2 regions of the Paracoccus sediminicola genome follow, and region 2 is predicted to be linked to the other one. Evidence: riboswitches for the same ligand, from Rfam matches in the RefSeq annotation. Region 2 holds a riboswitch; the other holds the start of a gene.
The links. Region 2 has a riboswitch for thiamine pyrophosphate ahead of PAF18_RS01985 (thiamine ABC transporter substrate-binding protein). Riboswitches for the same ligand answer to the same signal wherever they lie in the genome.

Region 1: it holds a riboswitch for thiamine pyrophosphate, as region 2 does, so the genes downstream of both, PAF18_RS10920 (YkoF family thiamine/hydroxymethylpyrimidine-binding protein) here and PAF18_RS01985 (thiamine ABC transporter substrate-binding protein) in region 2, are expected to answer to the same signal.

The regions. Positions count from the first base shown of each region.
Region 1 is NZ_CP115768.1:2,198,414-2,208,662, reverse strand. Features, by position in the region: gene PAF18_RS10960 (phosphoserine transaminase) at 1-708, opposite strand, end outside; gene PAF18_RS10955 (PQQ-dependent sugar dehydrogenase) at 923-2,533, opposite strand; gene PAF18_RS10950 (ABC transporter transmembrane domain-containing protein) at 2,700-4,484, opposite strand; gene PAF18_RS10945 (5'-methylthioadenosine/S-adenosylhomocysteine nucleosidase) at 4,544-5,188, opposite strand; tRNA gene PAF18_RS10940 (tRNA-Leu) at 5,214-5,299, opposite strand; gene PAF18_RS10935 (ABC transporter substrate-binding protein) at 5,406-6,398, opposite strand; gene PAF18_RS10930 (ABC transporter ATP-binding protein) at 6,402-7,151, opposite strand; gene PAF18_RS10925 (ABC transporter permease) at 7,148-7,933, opposite strand; gene PAF18_RS10920 (YkoF family thiamine/hydroxymethylpyrimidine-binding protein) at 7,937-8,548, opposite strand; TPP riboswitch at 8,541-8,653, opposite strand; gene PAF18_RS10915 (ABC transporter substrate-binding protein) at 8,816-10,249, shown strand, end outside.
Region 2 is NZ_CP115768.1:395,815-406,063, forward strand. Features, by position in the region: gene PAF18_RS01975 (thiamine ABC transporter ATP-binding protein) at 1-640, opposite strand, end outside; gene PAF18_RS01980 (thiamine/thiamine pyrophosphate ABC transporter permease ThiP) at 627-2,174, opposite strand; gene PAF18_RS01985 (thiamine ABC transporter substrate-binding protein) at 2,150-3,124, opposite strand; TPP riboswitch at 3,155-3,252, opposite strand; gene PAF18_RS01990 (inorganic diphosphatase) at 3,333-3,857, shown strand; gene aroC (chorismate synthase) at 3,926-5,026, shown strand; gene fzlA (FtsZ-binding protein FzlA) at 5,070-5,792, opposite strand; gene argC (N-acetyl-gamma-glutamyl-phosphate reductase) at 5,921-6,838, shown strand; gene gpmI (2,3-bisphosphoglycerate-independent phosphoglycerate mutase) at 6,835-8,358, shown strand; gene PAF18_RS02015 (murein hydrolase activator EnvC family protein) at 8,358-9,563, shown strand; gene PAF18_RS02020 (S41 family peptidase) at 9,560-10,249, shown strand, end outside.

The DNA of each region.
Region 1 (10,249 bases), 1.4 Mb from region 2:
TTCGATCAGCTTGCCGCCCTTGGTCAGCCGGAAAATCTTGGGCAGAGGCCATGCGGGGGTATAGCTCTCAAGCCGCTCGACGGCGCGGGGCGACAGGATCAGCACGCCATGCCCGCCTTCGCCGCCCAGCACTTTCTGCCAGGAGAAGGTGACAACATCCAGCTTGTCGAACGGCAGCTCCATCGCGAAGGCTGCCGAGGTCGCGTCGCAGATGGTCAGCCCGGCGCGGTCTGCGGGGATCGCGTCGCCACCGGGCAGCCTTACGCCCGAGGTCGTGCCGTTCCAGGTGAACACCACGTCGCGGTCGAAATCCACCGATCCGAAATCCACGATCTTGCCGTAATCGGCGGTCTGCACCTTGGCATCCAGCTTCAGTTGCTTGACCACATCGGTGACCCAGCCGGCGCCGAAGCTTTCCCAGGCCAGCATCTCGACCGGGCGTTCGCCCAGCAGTGACCACATCGCCATCTCGACCGCGCCGGTATCCGAGGCGGGCACGATGCCGATCCGATAATCCTCCGGGACCCCGAGCACCTCGCGCGTCAGCTCGATCGCCTCTGCCAGCTTCGCCTTGCCGATGGCGGCACGGTGCGAGCGGCCCAGAGGCGCGTCAGAGAGCATGTCCAGATTGTAATTGGGGATCTTGGCGCAGGGGCCAGAAGAAAAGCGCGGGTTTTCCGGCCGCGCAGCCGGTTGCGTATTCGCCATGATGTTACCCTTCCAGGCAAAAGCCCCTCGTTGGGGAGGGGTGTCCCGCTGCCGGGAATACGCGCGGCGCGGGACGATTGCAAAGGCTTTAGCGTAATTTTTTTCTAAACAGCGCTGTCAGGGTCTGGCTCTGACTAAGACGGCATCCTCGCCGCGAAGCCGATGCGACCTTCTGCGCAGACAACCCTTCCCAAGGCTGTGCACCTTTCCGATCCTATCGAAGCAGCGGCAAGAGTTCCTTCAGCTCTCTGATATCCGCATCGGACAGATCCAGCGTGGGCATTGAGGTGCCGGGCGCAAAATTCTGCGGCGCGCGGAGAAACGCTTCGAGGGATTCGATATCCCAGGTTTCGGGACGTTTCGCGGACAGACCTTCGCTATAGCGGTCGTAATCGCTGGCCGAGGCTATTTCCCGTCCAACGATATTATGCAGATGCGGCGCCGAGTTCGTCGAGACAGGGTTGCTGACATTGTGGCAGGAACCGCAGCTTTCGAGCGCAGTCATGTTGTTGATCAGCCCGGTTGCGGACCGTGCCAGCTCCAGATCCTCGATCGCGGTCAGGATGATGATCTTGCCGCCATCGGTTACCAGCACCATATCCTCGCCGATCACGTCCAGATCACGGATCCGGTCGCCGATATAGATCTGCTCGGTGTAACCACCGCCCGGCCAGCGCCGCACGCGCATCAGCGATTGCCCGCGAAGCGTGGCGACCATCAGATCCCCGTCCCATGCCTCGTGAAAACCCTCGACATGGATCACCGCGCTGATGCCCGGATTGGGCATATAGGCAAACAGCGGCGCTGTATAACCGCCATGCGGCTCGCCTTCCTTCACCGGCTGCTGCGGGAAGGTATACTCGTTATAAAGCGTGCCCATCGACACATAGGGCCAGCCGTAATTATTGCCCTCTTCGATCAGGTTGATTTCGTCGCCGCCCTTCGGCCCGTGCTCGGTCGCGATCAACTCTCCGTCCTGCGAGATGGACAGGCCCTGGGGGTTGCGGTGGCCCATGGCGATGATCCGCGCCTCACCGGTTTCGAGGTCGACGCGTAACGTCTTTCCCAGGTGCGTATCGGGATCTTGCGATGGGGGGATCGGACCCTCGAAGACGTTGCTGATCCCGTTCAGGCTGTAATCCCCGACGGTGATGACGATGTCGCCGACCTGCGGATCATAGACCATCGCCCCGCCGCCCGAACGCTTCGAATGTTCGTTCCGAAGCGAAAAGCTGGTCGAGCGGAAGAACGGATCCTCGACCGTCACCAGCTGATCGGGGTCGCCGTCCTGAGGCGGGGTAAAGCGGCTGATGACAAGCTGTTTGGAAAATCCGTCGCGTGCCTCCTGACCATAGGAAATATACCATTCCCGAGTGCCGTCGGTTTCGATGGGAAGAATGTCATAACTGTCATTCATCGATGTGCCGTCGGGCCGAACCAGCCGACCAACCTGACGGACGCAATCGCTGCTGTCGCAACTCTTCGCATTCATGCGGAGCATCGTGCCGTCTACGGTGACAATCAGCGTCTCCGATTCCCCCGCCGGAGCCACACCGATAAGCTGCATGGGCATGCCTTGCGCATTCGAAACGACGATTTCGCGCTGGTGAACCGGGAGGATGGTGGAGTCGAGAAACTTCCGGTCCGACATATCCAGTTGCACGAGCGGCGCGGTTTCAACCTCGTCCAGAGGTTTCAGCAGCCGGAACGACTTGACAACGAATTCGAATGGCGGCGTTTTCCTGAGCCCGGTCTGAAAGCCGAACGCAAAGGCGAGGACCGAGAAAATCAGCAGTGCAGACACTAGCAGCAGGATACGGCGCATTGAAAAAACCACTCGTTTGGACAGGTAATACTCGCCCCAATCTAAGCGAAAATCCGCTTATGAAACAACGAAAAATGCTGATTAATAACGGAAAAACCCTGAAAATTTGACCAGACCCTATCTAAATCGTCAGGTCGGGCGCGGTCAAGTCGCGGCGTGGCCAGCGTTACGCGGCGCTCATATCCGTGAACTGCAATCGCGCCAGCCGCGCATATAGCCCGCCATGCGCGACCAACTCGTCATGGCTACCTTCAGCGACGATCCGGCCCTCATCGAAGACGACGATCCGGTCGGCTTTCTTCACCGTCGCCAGACGATGCGCAATGATGATCGTCGTGCGGCCTTGGGCAAGCGTCTCGACCGCGTGCTGCACCGCCTGTTCGGATTGTGCGTCGAGCGCCGAGGTCGCCTCGTCCAGCAACAGAATCGGCGCGTCACGCAGAATGGCCCGGGCAATCGCAATGCGCTGCTTCTGCCCGCCCGACAGCATCACGCCACGCTCGCCCAGCTCGGTGTCGTAACCATGGGGTAGCGCGCTCAGGAAGTCATGGGCGCTCGCGGCGCGTGCGGCGGCTTCGATCTCGGTATCGGAGGCGTCGGGGCGGCCAAAGCGGATATTGGCCCGGGCCGAGGTCGCGAAGATCACCGGATCCTGCGGGACGAGCGCGATCTCGGCACGGAAATCGGCGCGGCGCATCTGTCGCAGATCGATCCCGTCCAGCGTGACGGAACCGGCAAGCGGATCCCAGAACCGCTGTATCAGCTGGATCACCGTCGTCTTGCCGGCCCCCGAGGGGCCAACCAAAGCCACCGTCTCGCCGGGGCGAATTGTCAGGGTCACATCGCGCAGCGTCGGCAGGTCCTGCCGCGACGGGTAGGCGAATGAGACATCACGCAACGCGATCTCGCCGCGAATGGGGCGGGACAGGGGCACCGGCTGCGCCGGATCGTTGATGCTGTCCTCCGCCGCCAGCAGCTCTGCCAGTCGCTCGGTGGCGCCGGCCGCGCGCTGAAGCTCGCCCCAGACTTCGGACAGCGCCGCAACCGCGCCCGCGACTAGCACGGCATAAATGACGAACTGGACCAGCTCGCCCACGCTCATCGCCCCAGTCTGCACATCGCGCGCGCCGATCCACAGCACGCCGAGGATTCCGGTGCAGATCAGGAAAATCACGATCACCGTCAATGCGGCGCGGGTGGCGATGCGCCGCCGTGCCGAGAGATAGCTTTCCTCGGTCACGCGGGCGAAGTCCGAACGTGTCAGGCGTTCATGGGTGAAGGCCTGAACGGTCTGGGCGGCCTGAAGCGATTGCGATGCTGCGCCAGAACCGGCCGCGATCCAGTCCTGATTCTCGCGCGCGAGTCCCCTTAGCCGACGCCCAAGTCCGATGATCGGCACAAGGATCACCGGCACTAGCAGCAGCACCAGCCCGGTCAGCTTGGCCGAGGTCAGGAACAGCATCGCAAGCCCCCCTGCCATCAGCAGCATATTGCGCAGCGCCACCGATACGGACGAACCGATGACCGACTGGATTACTGTGGTGTCGGTGGTGATCCGGCTGAGGATCTCGCCGGTGACGATGCGCTCGAAAAAGGCGGGGGAAAGGCCGACGACCCGGTCGAACACGGCTTTCCGGATATCGGCGACGACGCGCTCGCCAAGCCGGGTCACGAGATAATAGCGCAATCCGCTGCCGAGGGCCAAGGCCGCGACGATCAGCAGCGCGGCGCCAAAATATTCGTCGAGCAGCCCCGAGCCATCACCGAACCCGTCGACAACGCGCCGCACGGCAAGCGGCAGTATCAGGCTGATTGTTGCCGTAAGGATCAGCGCCAGCACCGCCGACAGCACCATCCCGCGATACGGTCTCAGAAACGGCCAGAGCGCCGAGAGCGCGCCGATCCTGCGGCTCGAGGGGCGGTCAGTCTGTGCCTTTGGTGCGCGGGCCATACGTGCCTTCTGTCGTGCTTCGCGCTCGGTTTAGGCGCAGCGCCGCCGCGCGGCAACCGTCAAAGCCGCAGCGCGCCGGATGACAAAGCGTCGCGCATCGCGTCGACAGCCGCGGCCAGCTTTTCATCGACGACATGCAGGTAGCGCGTCCAGTCGTCGATCTGCGACAGCTCCTCGACGCCATCAGAGATCCCGCGCAGCGCGATCAGCTTCAACCCGAAACGCTGGCAGGCGCGCAGTACCGCGAAGCTTTCCATATCGACCATGTCTTCGGGGATCGCATCGTAGGCCGCGCCCGAAACGACATCCGCCCCAGTCGAGAGCGTCGCCGTGGGGATTCCCGGAATGCGCAGCGGGAGTGACAGCGTCGCAGGCTGGCCCAGAAGCGGGGTCACGCCTTTCTCGAAGCCAAGCGCCGAGGCGTCCATATCGCGCCACGACACCGAGCTTGCCTGATAGATCCCGGCCTGCTCCAGCCGCGCCGATCCCGCCGAGCCAAGGCTGACGATCAGGTCGGGCAATTCCCCCTCGCAGGCGCATCGGCTCAGCACCATACCCATGGCGAGCGCCGCTTCGATCGGGCCGATGCCGGTCATGAGCGGGACGAAGCGCTGCCGAAGGGCGGCGCCATATTCTGCCTCGGCGGCCATGACGAACAGCACGCGGGTGCCGGCCAGATCGGTGATGGGCGCGGGATCGAACATGGCAACGCTCATATCCGGCGGAAAATGGTGCGGGCCGCGGGACTCGAACCCGCACGGCCTTGCGGCCCAGAGATTTTAAGTCTCATGCGTCTACCATTCCGCCACGCCCGCAACTGTCTGGAAAAAAGGCCGAAACCTTCCCGAACCCCGTGAAATTAGCAGCTATGACAGCGGTGACAAGACAAAGCGGCCCGGGCCGACCGGGCCGCGTGAAAGCTCACTGCGCGAGATATTCGTTGCTGAACCAGTCCGATACGTCCGGTGCGGCGCTCAGCGGTTGCCCGCTCGCGTCGCGCAGCGCGCCTGCCTCGAAGAGGAAGCCGTTGATCGCCGACATCATCTGACCATCGATCAGCCCGACCGGCTCGCCGTCGTCCCGAAGGTAACCGCCGTCGACAAGAGCTTGCATCGAAGCGCGCACCAGCTCGGGGTTGGACAGCATCCCCGCCGTGCCTTCGATAAGCATATCGGCCGCCGCGTCGGGGTTGTCGGCGGCGAAGGCATAGCCGCGCTGAGCGGCCTCGACGAAGGCACGGGTCTGTTCGGGGTTGGCCTTCATCCAGCTGCCATTGCCGCCGAGGAAGGTCGTCTGCTGATCCGGCACGCCATAATCCGCATAGGCAAAGCTGCGCTGCGGGCGGTCGAGCAGTTCCGAATTCACCCCTTCCCAGGTGCTGACCTCCAACGTGAAATCCACCGTGCCATTGGCGAGCGCCTCATAGGCCGAGGTGCCGAGCGTCACCGTCTCGAAATCGCCCTTGCCGCCATCGTTGCGGATGATGGTCGAGATCAGCGCGTTTTCCCAGTCGGTGCCGAAGCCGGCATAGGTCAGCCCGTCCAGGTCGGAGGGCCGCTGGATATCCTCGCGCTCGCCATTGAACACCAGCCTTCCGGTTTCGTGCTGCACCACTGCGAGAACGACTTTCAGATCCGCCCCGGCGGCGCGTTGCGTGTGAAAGCTGACCGCGCTGAGAATGCCGAATTCGGCGACGCCCGATGCCACCAATGTCCCGGAGGAGGTGTCCGTATAGGGCAGAATCTCGACCTCCAGCCCGGCCTCTTTGAACCAGCCCTGAGCCTGCGCGACATAGAGCCCGACATGGTTGGTGTTCGGTGTCCAGTCGAGCGCGACGGACAGCTTGTCTTGCGCAGCGGCGGGCAGGGCCAGCACCAGAAGGCTGACGGCAAGCGATGTGATGGATGTCTTCATGGGTCAGTCTCCGTTTGGGGAAAGAAGCGTGTCGAGAAGCGCGGCCTCCACGTCGCGCGCGGCACGTGGCAATGGCCGACCGAGGCGGGGGCGTGGCGCATCGACGGCGATTTCGCGAAGCACAGTGGCGGGCCGGGCGGAGAACACATAGATGCGATCCGACAGCGCCACGGCCTCGCGCACGTCATGTGTGACCAGCAGGCTCGTCCAGCCCGACGCGCGCCAGCGGCGCTCCAGCCAGCGTTGCAGTTCGGCGCGGGTCAGCGCATCGAGCGCGCCGAACGGTTCATCCAGAAGCTGGATCGGGCGCCCCTGAAGCACGGTGCGCAGCAACGCGGCACGCTGCCGCATGCCGCCGGACAACTGCGAGGGGTAATACTGCTCGAACCCCGCAAGACCGAATTCCGGGATCAGTGGCGCGGCGAGGTCACGGGCCTCGGCGCGGGTGACGCCCTGCACCTCGAGCCCGAGCGTGATATTGTCGATGATCCGCCGCCACGGCAGCAGCGCATCGCGTTGCGGCATGAAAGCAAAGGCTGCCCCCTGATCGCGCGGCGCGTCGCCCTCCAGCACGATGCTGCCCTGATCGGGTCGCAACTCGCCGATGAGCAGGCGGAACAGGGTCGATTTCCCGCAGCCCGAGGGACCGAGGATCGACACGAACTCGCCCGCTTTGACGCGCAAAGAAATGTCGCGAAGCACCTCGGACTCGCCGAGCGTCAGAGCAAGCCGGTTGATGCTTAACGCGGTCATCGGGCGGCTCCGGCGCGGCGCCAGCCGGTCATAGCGCGCTGCAGCAACGCCGTTGCGCCGAACAGGCTGAGCGTCAGCGCCGAGCTGACCGCGACAGCGGCCAGCATCAGGTCGGGGCGGAAGCTGTTCTTGGCGTTCAAGATCACGATCCCGAGCCCCGCCCGCGCTCCGGCATATTCCGCGAAGATCGCTGCGACGACAGCATATGTGATGGAAATCCGCAGCCCGGCAAAGAAATAGGGCAGCGCCGAGGGCAAACGCGCCAGCCGGAACCGGGTGACATGCGAGGCGCCCATCGAGCGCAGCAGCGCCTCGATCTCGGGCTCGGTCGCGCCATAGCCATCGACCAGAGCGATCAGCATCGGAAAGAACGTGACGAGCGCGACCAGAAGGATCTTCGGGGTCAGGTCGAAGCCGAACCACAGCACCATCAGCGGCGCGATGGCGACCAGCGGCAAGGTCTGGCTGATGACGAAGACCGGAAACAACGCCCGCCGCAATGCCGGTAGGAAATCCAACAGTACCGACAGAAGAAAGGCCACCGAAACCGAGAAGCCGAACCCCAGAAGCGTCGCCCGGATCGTCGGCACGGTGTTGTCCCAAAGCAGCCCGCGGCTCGCCCAGATCTGCCAGGCGACCTGCGTCGGCGCGGGAAGCATCTGTGACGAAATGCCGGTCAGCCGGACATAGCTTTCCCACAGGGCGAGCGTGGCGGCAACGCTGAGACAGGCGGGCAGGGCGCGCGACAGCGTTCCGCGAGATGACGGCGGCGAGGGGGGCATCTGTCAGCCGGTGATCGAGGGGCTGTTTGCGGAAACTGTCAGATCCATCGTGACATGGCCCTCTGGCGGACCGAAGCGGCAGAAAGCCTGTTCCAGTGTCGTGAAAACCGGGCCGGCATCACCGATGACGCGGGTGCAGAAATTCTTCGCCCGGTCGAAACAGCCGCTGTTCTTCAGAAACTCGATGCAGCCATAGATCTCGGCCATATGGTCGCCGCCGCCCATCACGTAGAGCGAGAATTGCGCGCGGGCGGTCTCTCCGGTTTCGGACGCAGCGGCAACCTGGGCAATGGCGGCGTTCTGGCGATCCTTCAGCGGTTCTTCGGGATTGGCCAGCGCATTGGTACTGCAGATCGCGTCATCCGGCTCACCCGGGCAGCCCCGCGACAGCGTGCAGCGCAGCACGACGTGGTGACGTGTTGATGCCGCCGCGACATACAGATCGCGCAGCGCAGGAAACAGGATTTCGGGCGGTCCGACAATAAGTGTCGAGATATCGTCGGTTTCGATCCTCAGCCGGTCGCGCCACGGATCGAGCGCCGCGAGCGACGAGGTGATGACCCCGACGAAATCATCCGTCATCGGGTAGAGAGAAATTTGCGCGCCTGCGAACATGATGTCCTCCTTGCTCCGCTGGCATGACCCAGATCAGCTTGAAGGGTCCGGAGGATTGCACCTCCATCTCAGCCGCGGCATGACGCGGCACCCCTGTGGATGCGCGCAACCGATCACAGCGAGAGGCCGCTGTCAACGAAGTATCGGCCAAGGGCGAAGAAATTCCCGCAAACGCGGCGAAAACCGGATTCTTCGCCCGGCCCCTCGCAAATGACTGATCGCGTGGCTAGTTTGAGTGCCAACCAAAACGAGACAGAGGTCCCGACGATGAAATTCGCTCCGCACATCGCCCTTGCCATCGGGGCGGCGATTGCACCCTTCGCGACGCCCGCCCTGGCCCAGTCCGATCCGGATGCGATCATCCGCATCGGCTCGCTCTATGAGCCGCAGAACCTCGACAACACCGCCGGTGCCGGGCAGGGCATCAACGAGGCATTCAACGACAATGTCTATGAGGGCCTGTTCCGCCTGACCGACGAGGGCGATGTCGAGCCGGTGCTGGCTGCCGATCACACGATCTCGGATGACGGGCTGACGCATCGGTTCACGCTTGAGGATGGGGTGACATTCCACTCCGGTGACCCGCTGACTGCCGAGGATGTGAAATACTCGATCGAGCGGGTGATCGCCGAGGATTCGCAGTCCTCCCGCAAAAGCAGCCTGGCCCCGATCGAGAGCATCGAGACGCCGGATGACAGGACCGTGGTGGTCAATCTGTCCGAGAAATCCATCTCGCTGCCTTACAATCTCACCTATGTCTGGATCGTGAACGATGCCGCCGGGGATATCTCGTCCAGCGAGGACGGGACCGGGCCCTATACGCTTGCCGACTGGCGGCGCGGCTCGGCGCTCTCGCTGGAGCGCTTCGACGATTACTGGGGCGAGGCGCCGAAAAATGGCGGAGCGCTGTTCAACTATTTCACCGAGGCCGCCGCGCTGGACAACGCGCTGCTCACCGACGCGGTGGATCTGATCACCTCGGTGCAGAGCCCGGATGCGCTGGCTCTGTTCGAGGATACCGACGAATTCACCATCTCCGAGGGGAATTCGACCACGAAGCAGCTCATGGCCTATAACGACCGTGTCGAGCCGTTCAGTGATCCCCTGGTGCGCAAGGCGCTGGCGCGTGCGATCAACAAGGAACAGCTTCTGCAGGCAATCTGGGACGATCGTGGCATGGTGCTTGGCAGCTTCGTGCCGCCGACCGACCCGTGGTATGAGGATCTGACCGATGTCGATCCCTACGATCCCGAGGCCGCGCAGGAGATGCTGGCCGAGGCAGGCTATGCGGATGGTTTCAGCTTTACGCTGGAAACGCCGAATTACGACCCGCATCCGATCACGGCCGAGTTCATCAAATCCGAGCTGGCGAAGATCGGCGTCACGGTGAACATCAACATCATCACCGCGAATGAGTGGTATACCAAGGTTTATCAGGCCAAGGATTTCGAGGCGACGCTTCAGGAACATGTCAACCACCGCGACATCGTGTTCTACGGCAACCCGGATTTCTATTGGGGCTATGACAACCCCGAGGTCGTGGAACTGATCGCCTCGGCCGAAAAATCCGACTCAGTCGAGGAACAGCACGAGAAACTGCGCGAGGCAAACCGCATCATCGCCGAGGAAGCCGCTTCGAACTGGTTTTTCCTCTACCCGCAGCTGGTCGTGTCGAACGGAGATGTCAGCGGCTATCCGGTC
Region 2 (10,249 bases):
TCGGGACTGCGGGCTGCGCGAGCCCATCTATCACTACCACCGTCTGGGGCGCGAAGGCGCGGGCGTCCTTCGGGTCATGCGTGACCATCAGCACCGTCGCACCGCTGCGTTCCGCGATCCGGCCAAGAAGCTCGAGCATCTCCGACTTGAGCGCCGGGCCGAGCGCCGAGAACGCCTCATCGAGAAGCAGTACGGGCCGGGCGCGCAGCGCCACGCGCGCCAATGCCACGCGGCTTTGCTGGCCGCCGGAAAGATTGGCGGGGCGACGCTCGGCCATGCCGGACAGCCCGACCTCGTCGAGGGCCCGCGACACCGCCCGTTCCTGATCCGCCGAGAGCCGGAGGTCGGGCCGCAGACCCAATCCGACATTCTGCGCCACGCTGAGATGGGGGAACAGGTTCTGGTCCTGAAACAGCACCGACACCGGACGCTCGCCGGGGGCCAGCACCCCCATGTCGCGCCCCTGCCAACACACCCGTCCCGAAGACAGCGGCACGAAGCCCGACACCGTTCCAAGCAGCGTGGACTTGCCAGAGCCGGAGGGCCCGATCACCGCGACCCGCGCCCCTGCATCAATGCCGAAATCGGCGCGCAGACGGAAATCGCCCAGCCTCGCCTCGGCAGCCTCAAATCGCAGCATTCACACGTCCTCCGCGGTCGAAGATCCAGAACAGGGCAAAACTGATCGCCATCAGCAGCACCGCGCAGGCCGCGGCATCGGCCATGCGATAGCTGTTCATCAGCTGATAGAGCTTCAGCGGCAGCGTCGCGTTCTCGCTGTCGGCAAAGAGCGTGATGACGCCCAGATCGCCCATCGCCAGGGCCGCAGCCAGCCCTGCTGCAAAGCCCAGCGGGCGCGACAGGCGCGGCAGGATCAGCAGCCGCAGCCGCGCCAGCCCGCGCATGTCCAGCGAATCGGCCAGCCTTCCGTAATCCGCGCGCAGGCTCCGCGCTGCCGGGATCAGGATGCGCAGCGCAAACGGCAGCGCCATTGCCGCGTTGATCCCGACCGTGACGGGCAGCGCGAGCTCGGTGGGCGAGGCCAGCCCGCGCAGCAGCAGGTAAAGCCCCGTGCCGAGCACAAGCGGCGAGGCGACGATGGGCAGCATCCCCGCCGCCTCGACCCAGCGATTGCCCCGCGCGACGCTAAGCGCGAGCGGCAGCGCCAGCACGAGCGTCGCAAAAGCCGAGATCAGCGCCATCACCACCGAACGCAGCGCCGCCGCCCAGATCGGCGCGGGCAGCCCGGTCAGCCGCGGCAGCCCCTGCGCGATCACCGAAAGCATCGGCACAAGCAGGAAGCCGGCGGCAAGGGCAATCGCCACCAGATCCATCCCGCGACGCCAGCCGGGCGGGCCGCGCAGTCCGGAATCGCGATCCATCCCCGCGCCGAACCCGGCGGGAATCGCCACGCGTGAGGACAGCGCCAGCGCAACAAGGCACAGCGCCACCTGCACCAGCCCCAATGTCGCCGCCTTGCCGAGATCGAAATCGAAGCGGAACGCCTGATAGATGGCCAGCTCGACCGTGGTCGCGCGCGGCCCGCCGCCGAGCGCCAGCGCCACCGCAAAGGAGGTCAGGCAGACCAGAAACACCGCCAGCCAGGCGCCCGGCAGCACCTCGCGCAGCATCGGCCGCTCCAGATGCCTCCCGATATCGGCCGGCGCAAAGCCCAGCGAACGGGCCAGCCGGAACCGCTCGGACGGGATCGCCTGCCAGCCATGAAGGATCATCCGCACCGAGAGCGGCAGGTTGAAGAACACATGCGCGAGGACCACCCCCTGCCAGCCATAGATCGACACCGGGCCCAGCCCCAGCGGCGCAAGCGCCTGGTTGACCAGCCCCGAGCGACCAAAGACCGAGACCAGCCCCATGATCGCCACGATCACCGGCAGGATGAACGGTGCCCCGAGCAGCGTGATCAGCACAGCGCGCCCGAAAAATCGCCGCCGGGCCAGCGCGCGGGACACCGGGATCGCCAGCCCGGCCGATAGCGTGGCCGAGACCACCGCCTGCCAGATCGTGAACCAGACCGCCCGCCAGTCCCATGTCCCGAGCCCCGAAAGGCCGCCCGCTTGCAACGCCACCGCGCCAAGCGTGCCCATCACCAGCAGGACAAGCCCCGCCGCGACGGCGGGACCGGCGGGGTCTATTGCGCGAAAACGCTGAGCCATTCATCAAGCGCCGGTTTGCGCAGCGCCTCGGCTTCCTCTTCGTTCAGGAAGATGGTCTTTCCGGGCCGGGGCAGCGCCGCGAAATAGGCCGGAAGCAAATCGCGCTTGAGCTTGGCCGGATAGGACCAGTTCGCCTCGGCGATCATGCTCTGGAAATCCTCGGAAAGAACATAGTCCATGAATTGCTGCGCCAGCGCGGGCTGATCGGTCCCGGCAAGCTGTGCGGCCAGCTCGACCATGAAGTAATGCCCCTCGGGAAAGATAGCGGCAGCCTTGGTCGTGTCCTGCTCGGCGCCGATGTGATAGGCGGGCGAGGTTGTATAGCTTAGCACCATATCGGCCTCGCCATCGGTGAACATGCCATAGCTTTCGGACCAGCCCTGGGTCACGGTCAGCACCTTCGGACGCAGCTTTTCCCAAGCCGCGCGGGAGTCGTCGCCATAAACGCTGTTCACCCACAGCAGCAGCGCCAGCCCGCTGATCGAGCTGCGCGGATCCTGGATCACGATCTTGAGGTCATCGGGCGCATCGAGCAGCGCGTCGAAACTTTCGGGCGGGTTGTCCATTCGGGTCTTGTCATAGACAAAGGCCGTCTCGCCCCAGTTGAAGGGCAGGAACACCTCATCAGTCCACTCGATGGGCAGGGTCAGCCCGGACAGGTCCTGGCCATGCGGCGCGAACAGCCCGGATTGGCGGGCGCGCATGGTCACGTCGCTGTTCAGCCCGATCACCGCATCGGCCTCGGTCTGCTTGCCCTCCAGCAACAGCCGGGGCAGCACATCGCCGGTGACGAAGTTCAGGTCGCAATCGCAGACCGCCTCGAAGCCCTCCTCGATCTTCGGACCCGGCCCCCATTCCGAGGCGAAGTAGTCGGGCGCATAGACGGTGAATTCATCGGCGGCCAGCGCCGGGCTGGCGGAGATCATCAATGCCAGCAGGGCATTACGCATATCGTCCTCCTTCTGTTCAATGTCGGAAAGAAAGGATGACGAAACCTTCCCTCCGCCGGTCGTGAACCGGATCAGGTTCAACGGGTCCGCGAAAGCGTCTCAGCCCGAAGGCACCCCGAGGTGGAACCGAAGATAGCAGCGGAGGTTGGCTGTGCAAGGCCCCCATCGCGACGACAGGTCGACGCTTTAGACAGAAAGGACCGCAACCATGTTCAACGAAGCCGTCAAGCACGTGCCCGCCCGTGCGGGAGAGGATACCGTCAACGTCTTTATCGAGACGCCTCGCGGCAGCCGGCAAAAGATGAACCTGCACGAGAGCGGGCTGTTTCGGATTGGGCTGGAGCTGCCGGAGGGAATGCGCTTCCCCTTTGCCTTTGGCTTCGTGCCGCAGACCCGTGCACCGGATGGCGACCCGCTCGACATCTTGCTGCTTTGCGACGGCGAGCTTCCCGCGGGGTCTCTGATCGAGGCGCGGCTGATCGGCGTGCTGAAAATGGAGAATGAGGAAGATGGCGCGTTGGTCCGCAATGACCGCGTCGTCGCCATCGCCACGATGAGCAGGATCTATAACGACCTCGCCGACCTTGCCGAGGCGCGAAAAGAATTCGTCTGGGACATGCAGCTGTTTTTCGAATCCTATAACCGGATGATCGAGCGCGGCTATGAGTTCAAGGGGCAGGGCGACCGGAACGAGGCGATCTCGCTGTTCGAGGAGTCGGTGTTGCAGCAATAGCATATGGCTCTGGCGCCTTGCCGCGGGCCGGGCGGGCGGCTAACGAGGGCGTCAAAGGAGATCCCGCGATGAGCCTCAACAGCTTCGGCCATGTCTTCCGCGTTACCACCTGGGGCGAAAGCCACGGGCCGGGGCTTGGGGCGGTGATCGACGGCTGCCCGCCCGGCGTGGCTCTGGACGAGGGCTGGATCCAGCCCTTCATGGATCGCCGTCGCCCGGGCAGTTCCAAGAATACCACCCAGCGGCAAGAGCCCGACCGGGTCCGCATTCTGTCGGGCGTGTTCGAAGGCCGCAGCACCGGCACACCGATCATGCTGATGATCGAAAACACCGATCAGCGCTCCAGGGATTACGGCGAGATTGCGACCGCCTTCCGTCCGGGCCATGCCGACATCGCATATCATCAGAAATACGGCATTCGCGATTACCGCGGCGGCGGTCGTTCGAGCGCGCGCGAAACCGCCGCGCGGGTCGCGGCGGGCGCGGTCGCGCAGGCGGTGCTGCGTGAATTGGTGCCGCAGCTCTCGGTGATCGGATATATGGTGCAGATGGGCGATCTGCGGCTCGACCGGTCCAGCTTCGACGAAAGCGCGATCCGCCAGAACCCGTTCTTCCTGCCGGATGCGGCAGCGGCCGTCGAGTGGGAGGATTACCTCACCGGTATCCGCAAGGCGCAGAACAGCGTCGGCGCCGCGATCGAGGTGCTTGTGCGCGGTTGCCCGCCCGGTCTCGGCGCGCCGGTCTATGGCAAGCTCGACACCGATCTCGCCGCGGCAATGATGTCGATCAATGCGGTGAAGGGCGTCGAGATCGGCGAGGGCATGGCAGCGGCGGGCCTGACCGGCACCGACAATGCCGACGAGATCCGCATGGGTGCGGATGGCCCGGAATATCTGTCGAACCACGCCGGAGGAATCCTCGGCGGGATCTCGACCGGGCAGGACATCACCATCCGCTTCGCAGTCAAGCCGACCTCATCCATCCTCACCCCACGCCGCACCATCAATCAGGCGGGGGAAGAGATCGAGCTGATAACCAAGGGCCGTCACGACCCTTGCGTCGGCATTCGCGCCGTGCCGGTGGCCGAGGCGATGGCGGCTTGCGTCGTGCTCGATCATCTTTTGCTCGATCGCGCCCAGACCGGCGGTCAACGAGGCCGGATCGGCTGAGAGGCAGGGGCGTGACCCCGCTTCGGCGGCGAAATGTCGCGGATCAGAAATCCAGCAACGCGTAATGCGCCGCCGGGTGAATGCCGGGGACCTGATCGGCCAGCACGTTGCGGAAGGCCGGGCGCGACTTGATCGTCGCATACCACTGCCGCACCAGATCCGAGCGGTCCCAATCCACATCCGAAATATAATCGAGACAGGAGAAATGCGCCGCCGCTGCGAAGTCGGCGATGCTCAGCGTCGGGCCAGCCAGCCAGCGGCGCTCTTCCAGAAGGCGGTGCATGTAATCGATATGCACCTTGATCGCGCCCAGCCCGGCCTTGACCACGCGGCTGTCGGGATAGCCGGTTTTCTGCACCTTCTTCCAGACCCGCTCATTCAGCACCGGGCGGGTAACCTCGGCATTGAATTTGTCGTCGAACCAGGCACATAGCCGGCGAACCTCATAACGTCCGGCGGCGCCGTCCGGCATCAGCGGCGGGACCGGGACAGTTTCGTCGAGATATTCGCAAATGGCCTGGCTTTCCGCCAGCAGCATCCCGTCGAGCCGCAGCACCGGGATCTTGCCGGCAGGGTTGCGGCGATAGAGTTCGGGGTCTTGCTCCCAGTAGCGCTCTTCGGCGAGTTCCACCTCGATCCGCTTCTCGGCCAGCACCAGCCGCACCTTTCGCGAGAAGGGCGACAGCGGCGAGTGATATAGCCGCGCGGGCTGGCTGGCCGTGGGGCGCGGGGTGGCGGCGGCGGACGATGCGTAACGGTCGGTCATGGGGCGGTGATACGCGAAGCGCGCCGCGCCTTTCAACACCATCCGCGCATCGCTCGGCGGGGCTTTGCCCGCATTGCCCCCGCGCGGCGGCGGCGTTATGTCTGGCACGCAAGCAGGAAAGGGCAGCGATGGCATATCAGGTCTTCATCGATGGCGAGGCCGGCACGACGGGGCTCCAGATCCGCGACCGTCTGGCCCGGCGCGACGATATCGAGCTGATCCGGATCGACCATGCGCTGCGCAAGGATGCCGAGGCGCGCCGCGATTGCTTTGCCGCGGCGGACCTTGCGATCCTCTGCCTGCCCGACGATGCCGCGCGCGAGGCGGTGGCGCTGTCCGCGGATCTGCCGGTTCGGCTGATCGACGCCTCGACCGCGCATCGCATCAGCCCTGGCTGGGCCTATGGTTTCCCCGAATTGACCCGGGATGCCCGCGCGCAGGTCGCGGATGCGCGGCATGTGGCCAATCCGGGCTGCTACGCAACCGGCGCCATCGCCATGATCCGGCCCCTGGTCGAGGCCGGGCTGATCGGCCCGGAAGAGGCCGTTTCGGTCAACGCGGTCTCAGGTTACACCGGTGGCGGCAACGCGTTGATCGCCGAATATGAGTCAGGCGATGCACCGCCCGCTTTTCTGTATGCGCTCGCGCAAAGCCATAAGCACATCCCCGAGATCATGGCGCTGAGCGGGCTTGGCGTGCAGCCGGTCTTCGCGCCATCGGTCGGGAGTTTCGCGCAAGGCATGGCGGTGTCGCTGCCGCTGCATCTGGGTGGGGCGCGCAGCCTGTCCTCTCTCCATGCGGCGCTGGCGGAACGCTATGCCGGGGCGCAATTCGTCCGGGTCCGCGAGGCGGAAGAGGTCGGGGCGCGGGTCGATCCGACGGCGCTGAACGGCACCAACATGCTCGATATTTCGGTGCATGGCGATGATGCCTCGGGCTGCGCGGTGGTGGTCGCCGTGCTCGACAATCTCGGCAAGGGTGCCTCGGGCGCGGCGGTGCAGAATCTCAATATCATGCTCGGGATTGACGAGGGGGCCGGGCTATGAGCGGCAAGAAACCGGTCGTGCTTTGCATCCTCGATGGCTGGGGAATCTCGGACCGGCCGGAGCAGAGCGCGCCCGATCAGGCGCAGACCCCGACCTTTGATCGGCTGATCGCGCATGCGCCGCATGACACGCTGATCACCTATGGGCCGGATGTCGGCCTGCCGAAGGGCCAGATGGGCAATTCCGAGGTCGGCCACACCAATATCGGCGCGGGCCGGGTTGTGGCGATGGATCTGGGTCAGATCGATCTCGCCATCGAGGATGGCAGCTTTTACGACAATACCGGTCTCGGTGCCTTTATCGACAAGCTGAAGCAGACCGGCGGAACGGCGCATCTGATGGGCGTCGTCTCGGATGGCGGGGTGCATGGTCATATCCAGCACGTCATTGCGGCGGTGAACGCGGTGGCGCGGCAGGGTGTGCCGGTTGTGGTCCATGCGATCACGGACGGGCGCGACGTGGCGCCGAAATCGGCGATGGGGTTCGTCACGGAATTGCAGGGCAGCCTGCCGGAGAATGCAAGTATCGGCACGGTGATCGGGCGCTATTTCGCTATGGATCGCGACAATCGCTGGGACCGGGTCAGCCGCGCCTATGCGGCGATGATTGGCGGGCGGGGCGAGGCCGCGCCGCATGCGGATCAGGCCGTCGAGGCCGCCTATCAGCGCGACGAGACGGACGAATTCATCCAGCCCACGGTGATGGACGGCTATCAAGGCGCGCGCGACGGGGATGGGTTCTTCTGCCTGAATTTCCGTGCAGACCGCGCGCGAGAGATCCTTTCGGCCATCGGGAGGCCGGATTTCGATGCGTTCGACACCGGCCCGCGCCCGGATTGGGCGGCGCTGCTGGGGATGGTCGATTATTCCGAACAGCATAATGATTTCATGTCCACCGCCTATCCCAAGCAGCATGTGGCGAACACTCTCGGCGCCTGGGTGGCGTCGCGGGGGCTGCGCCAGTTCAGGCTGGCCGAAACCGAGAAATACCCGCATGTCACTTTTTTCTTGAATGGCGGCAAGGAGACGCCCGAACCGGGCGAGGACCGGCATATGCCGTCAAGCCCGAATGTGGCGACCTATGATCTCCAGCCGGAAATGGCGGCTGACGAGGTGGGCGAATATCTGGTCCGTGCCATCCGGGAGGGCTATGAGCTGATCGTGGTGAATTTCGCCAACCCCGACATGGTCGGCCATACCGGCAGCCTAGAAGCGGCGGTCAGAGCCTGCGAGGCGGTGGACCGCAATCTCGGCCGTGCGCTGACTGCGCTGGAAGAGGTTGGCGGCGCGGCGGTCATCATCGCCGATCACGGCAATTGCGAGACGATGATCGATCCAGAGACGGGCGGACCGCATACTGCCCACACCACCAATCCGGTGCCGGTCATCGTGACCGGCGATCCGTCGGTCGCCGGACTGCGCAGCGGCGGGCGGCTGGCCGATGTGGCGCCGACGGTGCTTGATCTGATGGGGCTGCCGCAGCCACCTGAGATGACTGGCCAGAGCCTGATCGAACGCTGATGACAGGTATGTTCCGCAAACTCACCGGCCCGCTGACCGCGCTCGCGCTGTGCCTTCCCGTCAACGCGGCACATGCGCAGGAAAGCGCCGGAGAGGGCGCCGCCCGCGCCGCGTTCCAGCTGCGCGAGGCCACCGGCCGGCTGGAAGAGGCGCTCAGCAAGGAAGATCAGGTCACCGCATTGACCGAGATGATCCAGGCTTACGAATCCGGGTTGTCGTCGCTGCGGGCAGGGCTGCGGCAGGCAGGCATCCGCGAACAGGAGATCCGGGCCGAGTGGGAATCGCGCCGCGAGCAGCTCTCTTCTATCATCGGGGTGATGATGTCGATGGAACGCTCGCCCGAGACGCTGATGCTGCTGCATCCCGACGGTCCCGAGGCCACGGCGCGCTCGGGCATGATCCTGTCCAGCGTGGCCCCCGGACTGCGCGAGCAAGCCGATGCGCTGAAGGCCAGTCTCGACGAAATCGCCGAGCTGCGCGAACTTCAGGAAGATGCCGCGAACACGCTGGCCGAGGGGCTGGGCCGGGTCCAGGACGCCCGCCGCCTGCTGGCGAGCGCGGTGACCGACCGGTCGACCATGCCAAAGCGCTTTGCAGAGAACCCCGAGGAATTGCAGGTGCTGGAACGCTCTGCCGCGACGCTTGATGCCTTTGCAGAGGGCATTGCGGACATGGAATCCGATGTCGGCCCGCCTCTGGCCGATTTCGAGGGCGCGCAGGGGTCGCTGCCGCTGCCCGTGCGCGGCAAGGTGCTGCGCCGTTTCAACGAAGCCGACGCGGCCGGAATCGAGCGTCCGGGGCTGGTGATCGCCACGGCACCCGCATCTCTGGTCACGGCACCTTGGCCGGCAACGATCCGCTATCGCGGACCGCTGCTGGATTACGGAAATGTCACAATTCTTGAACCGGCACAGGATTATCTGCTGATTCTCGCTGGCATGTCGCAGGTCTTCGGCGAGGTCGGCGACGTGCTTGCCGCCGGTGAGCCTGTGGGGCTGATGGGCGGCACGGAACCGCCTGCGCAAGAGTTCGGGATTGAATTCGTCGTGAATGCGGCGACAGGCAGGGATGCGGATCGCAGCGAAACACTGTATCTGGAACTGAGGCGGGACAAGGAAACGCTCGATCCGGCGGAATGGTTCGTGCTGAACCATATCGTCGAAGACGAGCAGGGCGAGACGCAAGAACAGGCGGAGACGCAATGAAGCATTATCTCATCGCAGGCATTGGCGGCACTCTTGCCGGGGTCCTGCTGACCACGCAGTTTGCCGGGCCGATCGCGGCGCAGAGCTCTGGCGGCAATAATTCGGTTTACGAACAGCTCGACATGTTCGGGAATGTGTTCGAACAGGTCCGCAATCAATATGTCGAGGAAACCGAGGCGCAGGATCTGATCGAGGCCGCGATCAACGGGATGCTGCAATCGCTGGACCCGCACAGCTCGTTCCTCCCCGCAGAGGATTACGAGGACATGCAGACCCAGACCCGCGGCAGCTTCGGCGGCCTCGGCATCGAGGTCGGGCAGGAGGACGGCGTCGTCAAGGTCATCTCGCCGATGGACGACACCCCCGCAGACGAGGCCGGGGTCGAAGCCGGGGATTACATCACCCATGTGGATGGCGAGTCGCTGATGGGGCTGACGCTCGATCAGGCAGTGGATCTGATGCGCGGCCCGGTCGGCTCGGAGGTGACGATCACCGTGCTGCGCGAGGGCGAGCAGGAACCGTTCGACATCGACATCACCCGTGACACGATCAAGCTGACCGCCGTGAAAGGACGTGTCGAGGGCCATGCCGTCGTGCTGCGCGTCGCCACCTTCAACGACGAAACCATGCGCAGCCTTGAGGAAGAGCTTGCGAAAGCCGTCGAGGAGCTGGGCGGGATTGATCAG